Regions from separate parts of the Thermopolyspora flexuosa genome, predicted to be linked through region 4. Evidence: predicted binding sites of a transcription regulator. Region 4 holds the regulator's gene; each other region holds the start of a gene.

Region 1 (2,197 bases), 880 kb from region 4:
TGAAGGCGCGCAAGAACAGCGTGCCGCTCGACAGCATCGAGCGGGCCCGCAAGCGGGGTGGCGGCCTGGAGGCCGGCGGCGCCGACTACCAGACGATCACCTATGAGGGCTACGGCCCCGGCGGCGTCGCCCTGCTCATCGAGTGCCTCACCGACAACCGCAACCGGGCCGCCTCCGAGGTGCGCACCGCGATGACCCGCAACGGCGGCTCGATGGCGGACCCCGGCTCGGTGGCGTACATGTTCAACCGCAAGGGCGTGGTGATCGTCCCCAAGGCCGGCGGCCTCACCGAGGACGACGTGCTCGCCGCGGTGCTCGACGCCGGCGCCGAGGAGGTCAACGACCTCGGCGAGTCCTTCGAGGTGATCAGCGAGGCGAGCGACCTGGTGCCGGTGCGCAAGGCGCTGCAGGACGCGGGCATCGAGTACGAGTCGGCCGACGTCTCCTTCCTGCCCTCGGTGACCGTGCCGCTCGACGAGGAGAACGCCCGCAAGGTGTTCCGCCTCATCGAGGCCCTCGAGGACAGCGACGACGTGCAGAACGTGTACGCCAACTACGACGTCAGCGACGAGGTCATGGAGAAGGTCAACGCCTGACCCGGCGGTCACCCGGCCGGGTGGCGGCCCGCGACCCCGGAGCCGCCGCGAAAAACCAGCGGGCCTGCCGATCTCCCGCCCCATCCCGTTGTAAGGTCGGGGTGGCGAACTGATGTTCGGAGGGTTGGGAGGGCTTGTGCGGGTGCTGGGCATCGACCCGGGATTGACCCGATGCGGGCTCGGTGCCGTCGAGGGGCGGCCCGGCAGCCCGCTCACCCTGGTGCGGGCGGGGGTGGTGCGCACCCCGGCCGGGGACGACATCGGCGCGCGGCTCGTCGCGCTCGAGGCGGGCGTCGAGGAGTGGCTGGAGGAGATCCGGCCCGACGTGGTCGCGGTGGAGCGCCTGTTCGCCCAGGTCAACATCCGCACCGTGATGGGGGTGGCGCAGGCCTCCGGCGTGATCATCGCCTGCGCGGCGCGGCGCGGGCTCCCCGTCGCGCTGCACACGCCGAGCGAGGTGAAGGCCGCGATCACCGGGTACGGCAACGCCGACAAGCGGCAGATCGGCGCCATGGTCACCCGGCTGCTGCGCCTCGACGCGCCGCCCAAGCCCGCCGACGCCGCGGACGCGCTCGCGCTCGCCATCTGCCACGTGTGGCGGGGCGGGGCGAGCGAGCGCCTCGCCGCCGCCGTCGCCAGGGCCCGCGAGGGCCTGCGGTCCGCCGGTCCGGGGGCCGGGGCGGGCACCGGGCGGGCGCCGTCACCGAGGAGGGCCGTGGAGTGATCGCCTCCGTCGAGGGCACGGTCGCCGCGATCCGGCCGGGCGCCGCCGTGATCGAGGTCGGCGGCGTGGGCATGCTCGTGCACTGCACCCCCGCCACCCTCGGCACGCTGCGCGTGGGGGAGCGGGCCCGGCTCGCCACCTCGCTCGTGGTGCGCGAGGACTCGCTCACCCTGTACGGCTTCGCCGACGAGGACGAGCGCGCCGTCTTCGACCTGCTGCAGACCGCGAGCGGCGTCGGCCCCCGCCTGGCGCTGGCGATGCTCGCGGTGCACACCCCGAACGCGCTGCGGGTCGCGGTGGCGAGCGCCGACGTCAAGGCGCTCACCCAGGTGCCGGGCATCGGCCCGAAGGGCGCCCAGCGCATCATCGTGGAGCTGAAGAACAAGCTCGGCACGCCCGAGGAGGCGGTGAACGCGGCCCTCGGCTCCGACGGCCGGGCGCGGCCGCCGTGGCGCGAGCAGGTGCACTCCGGCCTGGTCGGCCTCGGCTACTCGGCCCGGGACGCCGACGAGGCGGTCGCCGCGGTCGCCCCGCAGGCCGACGCCGAGATCGCGGCCGGCCGTACCCCCGACGTGGCCGCCCTGCTCAAGGCCGCCCTGCGGGTGCTCAGCGTCCGGTAGGCCGAGGGGACTGGTGATCGTGCATGAACGATGATCGCGAGCTGGTGTCGCCCGACGCCGCCGGGGACGAGCGGGCGATCGAGGCGGCGCTGCGCCCCAAGCGGCTGGACGAGTTCATCGGCCAGGCGCGGGTGCGCGAGCAGCTCTCGCTCGTGCTGCAGAGCGCGCTCGCCCGCGGCCGCCCGCCGGACCACATCCTGATGAGCGGCTCGCCGGGGCTCGGCAAGACCACCCTCGCGATGATCATCGCGGCCGAG
Region 2 (2,197 bases), 1.3 Mb from region 4:
GCTCGCGGCCGAGCGGCTCAGCGCGCGCAAGCTGCGCGAGGCGGCCGAGTGGTTCGGGTTCAACCAGACGCTGAAGATCGGCGTGCCGGCGGCGAAGGCGAGCATGCCGGAGGCGACCAGCGACGCCGAGCTCGCCGCCGAGTCGTTCGGGCAGGCGAAAATCACCGCGAGCCCGCTGGTGATGGCCTCCGTCGCCGCCGCGGTCGCGGACGGCACCTGGCGGCCGCCCACCCTGGTGCCCGGGCGCGAGCAGATCGCGTCCCCGCGGCGGCTGCCGGACGGCGTGGCCGAGCGCCTGCGCACGATGATGGCCGCCGTGGTCACCAAGGGCACCGCGAAGGAGGCGGGCCTGCCCAAGGGCACGGCGGGCAAGACCGGCACCGCCGAGTACGGCACCGGCCCCGAGCTCGACAGCCACGCCTGGTTCATCGGCTTCCGGGGCGACGTCGCGTTCGCCGTCGTGGTGGAGGGCGGTGGCGGTGGCGGGAAGGTCGCCGCGCCCGTGGCCGCGCGGTTCCTGCGCGCCCTCGACACCCCGTGACGGCTCCCGGCCCGGCGTGGCGCGGTCAGAGCGCGAGGGCGGCGGCGTCGTGCCGGAAGGCCACGATGAGCAGGGCGGTGATCAGCGTGGCGATCAGCAGCCAGCTCACCAGGATGATGATCGTGGCGCGGCTCGGGCGACGGCGGGCGGCGCGGCGGCGCGCGTTGAGCTCCCGGCGCTCGAGACGTTCGTTGAGAGATTCCAGCCGCGCTGCGAGTCGTGGATCGTCGTCACTCAGGTGACGCTCGATCTGTGCGAGCAATCGCTCCTCCTCCTGCGACCAGGCCATGCCGGACCTCCCGCAACGCAAGGTGTGTAGCGACGTTCTCCCCAAGCAGGAAGATCATTAGCCGTATCCCGACCGGCTATTTACGACCGGTTTTCGTGTTGCGGTCAACGCCGAACATGTGTTCTAATCAAGGCGTGCGCTGGGACAATCTGCGGCCGTCCGGCGCCGCCGAGCCGGGGCCGGCGCCCGCGCTGTTCCCCGAGGGGGCGGTGGCGCGGACCTTCGACGCGCCCGGGTTCCGGGGGATCACGTTCTACGAGGTCCGCGCCCGGTCGATCGTCAACCGGGTGCCCGCGACCTCCCGGGTGCCGTTCGAGTACACGATCAACCCCTACCGGGGCTGCACCCACGCGTGCGTGTACTGCTTCGCCCGCAACTCCCACTCCTACCTCGACCTCGGCACCGGCCGCGACTTCGACTCCAAGATCATCGTCAAGGTGAACGCGGCCGAGCTCGCCCGCCGGGAGCTCGCCGCGCCGCGGCTGCGCGCCGCCGACCCGCGCCCGGTGGTCGCGATCGGCCCGAACGCCGACTGCTACCAGCGGGCCGAGGGCCGCTACCGGCTCATGCCCGGCATCCTGCGCGCCCTGATCGACGCGGCCCAGCCGTTCGGCATCCTCACCAAGGGCACGCTGATCCTGCGCGACATCGACCTGCTCGCCGAGGCCGCCGAGGTCACCCGGGTCGGGGTGGACGTGTCGGTCGGGTTCACCGACGAGCGCGCCTGGCGCCCGGTCGAGCCCGGCACGCCCTCGCCGCGCGCCCGCCTGGAGGTCTGCGCCAGGCTCAACGAGCGCGGCATCGGCTGCGGCGTGCTGATGGCGCCGATCCTCCCCTACCTCACCGACGGCCCGCGCGCCCTGGAGGCCGCGGTCCGGGAGATCGCCGAGGCCGGGGCCGTCCGGATCGTGCCGATCGTGCTGCACCTGCGGCCGGGGGCGCGTGAATGGTTCATGGCCTGGCTCTCCCGGGAGCACCCCCGCCTCGTCCCCCGTTACCTGGAGCTGTACGGCCGGGGCGCCTACGCGCCCAGGGCGTACCAGGAGCGCGTCGCCGACCAGGTGCGGCGGCTGGCCGAGCGGTACGGCATCGGCGCCGCGGCGGCGCGCGACGGGGTGCGCACCGGCGGCCGGGCCGCCTCCCGCGCGGCCGCGCCGTTGCCGTCCGCGGTGTCGCCGGCCGAGCAGCTCACCCTGCTGTGAGTCAGAGAAATGCCGGGAATCATCTGATTCATGATGAAATGCGGCAATTGACCGCTTTCCTGGGGTATCAATCGCGGCGCTGTCCAGGGGGCGCGCACCGCGCCCCGGCCATCCATGCACAGGGGGGAAGGCATGGGCGACCAGCGCAAGAAGGCGAAACTGTCG
Region 3 (2,197 bases), 970 kb from region 4:
CGATCGACATCGCCGCGACCTCGGCGATCGACCTGCCGCCGACGGTGACCGCGAGCGAGACCGGCTTGAGCCGGGCGCCCTTGCAGGAGGGGCAGGGGATCTCCCGCATGAACCCCTCGAACCGCTCGCGGCTGGCGTCGCTCTCGGCGTCGGCGTGCCGCCGCTGCACCCAGGGCACCACGCCCTCGAAGTCGGTGTAGTAGGCGCGCGTCCGGCCGTACTTGGTGTGGTAGCGGACGTGCACCTGCTCGTCGTGGCCGTAGAGCAGGGCCTTCTGCTGCTCCTTGGTGAGCCGCTCCCACGGCGTGTCGAGGTCGAAGCCGAGCGCGTTCCCCAGGGCCTCGATCAGCCGGTTGAAGTAGTCGCTGGTGTGGCCGCTCGCCCAGGGCGCGATCGCCCCGTCGCCGAGGCGGCGCTCGGGGTCGGGCACGACCAGCTCGGGGTCGACCTCCATCCGGGTGCCGAGGCCGGTGCAGTCCGGGCAGGCGCCGTACGGGGAGTTGAACGAGAACGATCGCGGCTCCAGCTCCTCGAACGACAGGTCGTCGTACGGGCAGTAGAGGTGCTCGGAGTAGAAGCGCTCGCGGTTCGGGTCGTCCTCGGGCAGGTCGACGAAGTCGAGGGTGATCGTGCCGCCGGAGAGCTGCAGCGCGGTCTCCACCGAGTCGGTGAGCCGGCGGCGCGCCGACTCCTTCACCGAGAGCCGGTCGACGATCACCTCGATGTCGTGCTTCTCGTACTTCTTCAGCGTCGGCGGCTCCTCGAGGCGGATCATGACGCCGTCGACGCGGGCCCGCGCGTAGCCCTTCGCCTGCAGCTCGCGGAACAGCTCGGCGTACTCGCCCTTGCGGCCGCGCACCACCGGGGCGAGCACCTGGAACCGGGTGCCCTCCGGGAGCTCGAGCACGCGGTCGACGATCTGCTGCGGGGTCTGCCGGGCGATCGGGCGGCGGCACTTGGGGCAGTGCGGCTTGCCGATGCGGGCCCACAGCAGGCGCAGGTAGTCGTAGACCTCGGTGATCGTGCCGACCGTGGAGCGCGGGTTGCGGCTGGTGGACTTCTGGTCGATGGAGACGGCCGGGGACAGGCCCTCGATGAAGTCGACGTCGGGCTTGTCCATCTGGCCGAGGAACTGCCGGGCGTACGCCGACAGCGACTCGACGTACCGCCGCTGGCCCTCGGCGAAGATGGTGTCGAAGGCCAGGCTCGACTTGCCCGAGCCGGAGAGGCCGGTGAAAACGATCAGAGCGTCCCGCGGCAGGTCCAGCGAGACGTCCTTGAGGTTGTGTTCACGTGCGCCACGCACGATAAGGCGGTCAGCCACGGTCGTCCCGTCGAGCTCGAGTCCGATTGTCTGTAGCGGCAAGGGCGTCACCCGGCGCATGGTAGCCAGGGCGACCGACATTTCCGGTTGGCGCTTCCGGACGGCGCTGCGGCGCCCGATGCCCCGACCCGGTGCCCCTCGCCGGGTCCCGTTCACCTAGGGTATGTGCTCCGCTCCGGGATCATGGCCGGATCCCGGGAAACCGACCGAACATGCGTGCGAACTTACCCGACGGCTCCGGGGCATGATGGACGGGGATGCCGCGGGGTGCGGCCGCGGAGCGCCTGAGAGAGCAGAAGGGAGCAGGCCAGTGAGCTACACCGGGAACGTCACGCAGGGCGGGCCGCCGGACGTGCGGGAGCTCGCCGACGTGACGATCACCAAGATCGAGGTGGGCGACTTCGAGAACAACGCCTACCTGCTGCGCTGCAACCGGACCGGCGACGGGCTGCTCATCGACGCCGCCGCCGAGGCGGACCGGCTGATCCGGCTCATCGGCGACCGGCCGATCAGCACGATCGTCACCACCCACCGGCACCAGGACCACTGGATGGCGCTGGAGGAGGTGGCCAAGGCCACCGGCGCCCAGGTCGTCGCCCACCCGCTCGACGCGCCGCACCTGCCGGTGCCGGTCTCCCGGACGGTCGAGCACGGCGACCGCATCCCGCTCGGCGAGACCCACCTGGAGGTGATCCACCTGCGGGGGCACACGCCGGGCTCGATCGCCCTGCTGTACGACGGCGGCGGCGTGAACCAGCACCTGTTCACCGGCGACTCGCTGTTCCCCGGCGGGGTCGGCAACACCGACCGCGACCCGAAGCGGTTCGAGCAGCTCTTCACCGACGTGGTGGAGCGCGTGTTCGACCGGCTGCC
Region 4 (2,197 bases):
GTCGCGCCCACGGCCGCCGCCTCACCGGCGGCCTCGGGGCGCACGCCGCGCCGTACCCGGGCGCGCGGATCGGGGCGCCGCGCGGGCGACGCCGCGACGGTCCGTGCCGCACGGGGTGCCGCGCCACGGGCCGGGGCCGGCCCGTGCTCACGTGCCGCCGTGACGGGCACGCCCGCGGCCCAGGAGGCGCGCGGGCCGAGGGTCCGGGCTCCGCCGGTCGGCGAGGCCCCGCGGGCGGCTCTGCGTCGCCTGGCGGCGGAGATCGGGATGACCGGGGCGAGGTGCTCGCCGCGCGGGAGGCCGCCGCGAGCGGCCGGATCGCCGGGCGGCTCGGAGCCCCCGCCCGAGGCTCCGCCGGAGGACCCGTCCGCGGACGTCGGCACGTCGATCCGCATCGCCGCCTCCCTCGAGAATCGCGAAAAAACGGATCAGTAAGATCGCGAATCGAACACCATATCGATCGAACTCCCGTACGATGTTGTACACCACGCGACCGTCGATTTCGAGACACTATCGAACAATTGTTTGATGATGATCTTGAATAGAGGTACGGTCGCGATGTGCGACAGGAAGAACACGGATCGGAAGACCGGCTCGTGACCGGGTTCGACGGGCCGCGCCGCGAGGAGGATTCATGAGCGAAAAGGAAGAGGCGGGCACCCCCGTCGATTTGGCGGTACGCCGGCGCGACGCCCTCGGGCTCACGCCCCGGCAGCGCAGAATTCTCGAGGTGATCCGGGAGTCGGTGCAGCGGCGCGGTTACCCGCCGTCGATGCGGGAGATCGGCGAGGCGGTCCAGCTCACCAGCACCTCCAGCGTGTCGCACCAGCTCACCGCGCTGCAGCGCAAGGGGTACCTGCGCCGGGACCCGCACCGCCCGCGGGCGCTGGAGGTCCGCCTGCCGGGTGAGCCGGCGCTGTGGGTCGATCCGGACGCGGGTTCCGAGGAGCAGCAGGGCGTGAACCGCCCGGCCGCCGCCTACGTGCCGCTCGTCGGCCGCATCGCCGCCGGTGGCCCGATCCTCGCCGAGGAGCGGGTCGAGGACGTCTTCGCGCTGCCCAAGCAGCTCGTCGGCGAGGGCACGCTCTTCCTGCTCCAGGTCACCGGTGACTCCATGATCGACGCGGCGATCATGGACGGCGACTGGGTGGTGGTGCGCCAGCAGCCCGTCGCGGAGAACGGCGACATCGTCGCGGCCATGATCGACGGCGAGGCGACGGTCAAGACGTTCAAGCGCAAGGACGGCCACGTCTGGCTCGTGCCGCAGAACCCCGCCTACGACCCGATCCCCGGCGACGAGGCGACCCTGCTCGGCCGCGTGGTGGCCGTGCTGCGCAAGCTCTGAGCCCGACGACCGGCCGGCCAGGCCCCGGCCGGATCATCGCCGCCCGGACGGCCAGGTGACCGTGCCGGGCCACACGCGTGCGGGCGGCGGGTCCCCCGCCGCCCCCGTGAAAAACGCCGTACGGCCCGCGACGGACGCGCTCGCGGGCCGTACGTTCGTCAGGTCCGTCAGGGAACGATGTTCACCAGCTTGGGCGCGCGGACGATCACCTTGCGCGGCTCACCGGACAGGTAGGCCTGCACCTTCTGGGAGGCGAGCGCCAGGGCCTGCAGCTCGGACTCGGAGATGTCCGGGGAGACCTCCAGGCGGTCGCGCACCTTGCCCGCGACCTGCACGACGCAGGTGACCGACTCGACCACGAGCAGCGCCGGGTCGGCCTCCGGCCAGGGCACGCGGGTGATCGTCGGCCCGTGGCCCAGCCGCTCCCAGCCCTCCTCGGCGACGTACGGCGCGACCAGGGAGAGCATGATCGCCAGCGCCTCGGCGGCCTCGCGCACCGCCGGGTCGGCCGCGCCCGGCCCGCTGTCGATCGCCTTGCGGATCGCGGAGGTGAGCTCCATCATCCGCGCCACGGCGACGTTGAACCGGTAGGACTCGACGAGCCGGGTGACCTCGTCGATCGTCCGGTGGGTGATCCGGCGCAGCTCCAGGTCGCCGTTCTCGAACGAGATGCCGGGCTCGCTCGCGGCACCGGCCTCGGTCATCACCCGCAGCGCGCGGGCGAGGTACTTCTGCGACGCGCCCGGCGAGACGTCGGCCCAGTCGATGTCGTCCTCCGGCGGGCCGGCGAAGACCATGGTGAGCCGCACCGCGTCGACGCCGTACTTGTCGATCTGCTCACCGAGGTCGACG

Evidence for each region. The regulator LexA, encoded in region 4, represses DNA repair genes until DNA is damaged. The targets are predictions, from matches to a motif close to TCGAACANNTGTTCGA.
Region 1: the regulator LexA is predicted to act here: its motif matches at 701-716, upstream of ruvC (crossover junction endodeoxyribonuclease RuvC).
Region 2: the regulator LexA is predicted to act here: its motif matches at 941-956, upstream of FHX40_RS11240 (Rv2578c family radical SAM protein).
Region 3: the regulator LexA is predicted to act here: its motif matches at 1,531-1,546, upstream of uvrA (excinuclease ABC subunit UvrA).

Annotation. Positions count from the first base shown of each region.
Region 1 is NZ_VFPQ01000001.1:2,253,154-2,255,350, forward strand. Features, by position in the region: gene FHX40_RS09485 (YebC/PmpR family DNA-binding transcriptional regulator) at 1-596, shown strand, start outside; gene ruvC (crossover junction endodeoxyribonuclease RuvC) at 733-1,320, shown strand; gene ruvA (Holliday junction branch migration protein RuvA) at 1,317-1,940, shown strand; gene ruvB (Holliday junction branch migration DNA helicase RuvB) at 1,964-2,197, shown strand, end outside.
Region 2 is NZ_VFPQ01000001.1:2,661,150-2,663,346, forward strand. Features, by position in the region: gene FHX40_RS11230 (penicillin-binding transpeptidase domain-containing protein) at 1-541, shown strand, start outside; gene FHX40_RS11235 (DUF3040 domain-containing protein) at 567-830, opposite strand; gene FHX40_RS11240 (Rv2578c family radical SAM protein) at 965-2,032, shown strand; gene FHX40_RS25060 (hypothetical protein) at 2,165-2,197, shown strand, end outside.
Region 3 is NZ_VFPQ01000001.1:2,341,879-2,344,075, reverse strand. Features, by position in the region: gene uvrA (excinuclease ABC subunit UvrA) at 1-1,324, opposite strand, end outside; gene FHX40_RS09860 (MBL fold metallo-hydrolase) at 1,635-2,197, shown strand, end outside.
Region 4 is NZ_VFPQ01000001.1:1,371,690-1,373,886, reverse strand. Features, by position in the region: gene lexA (transcriptional repressor LexA) at 635-1,345, shown strand; gene leuS (leucine--tRNA ligase) at 1,513-2,197, opposite strand, start outside.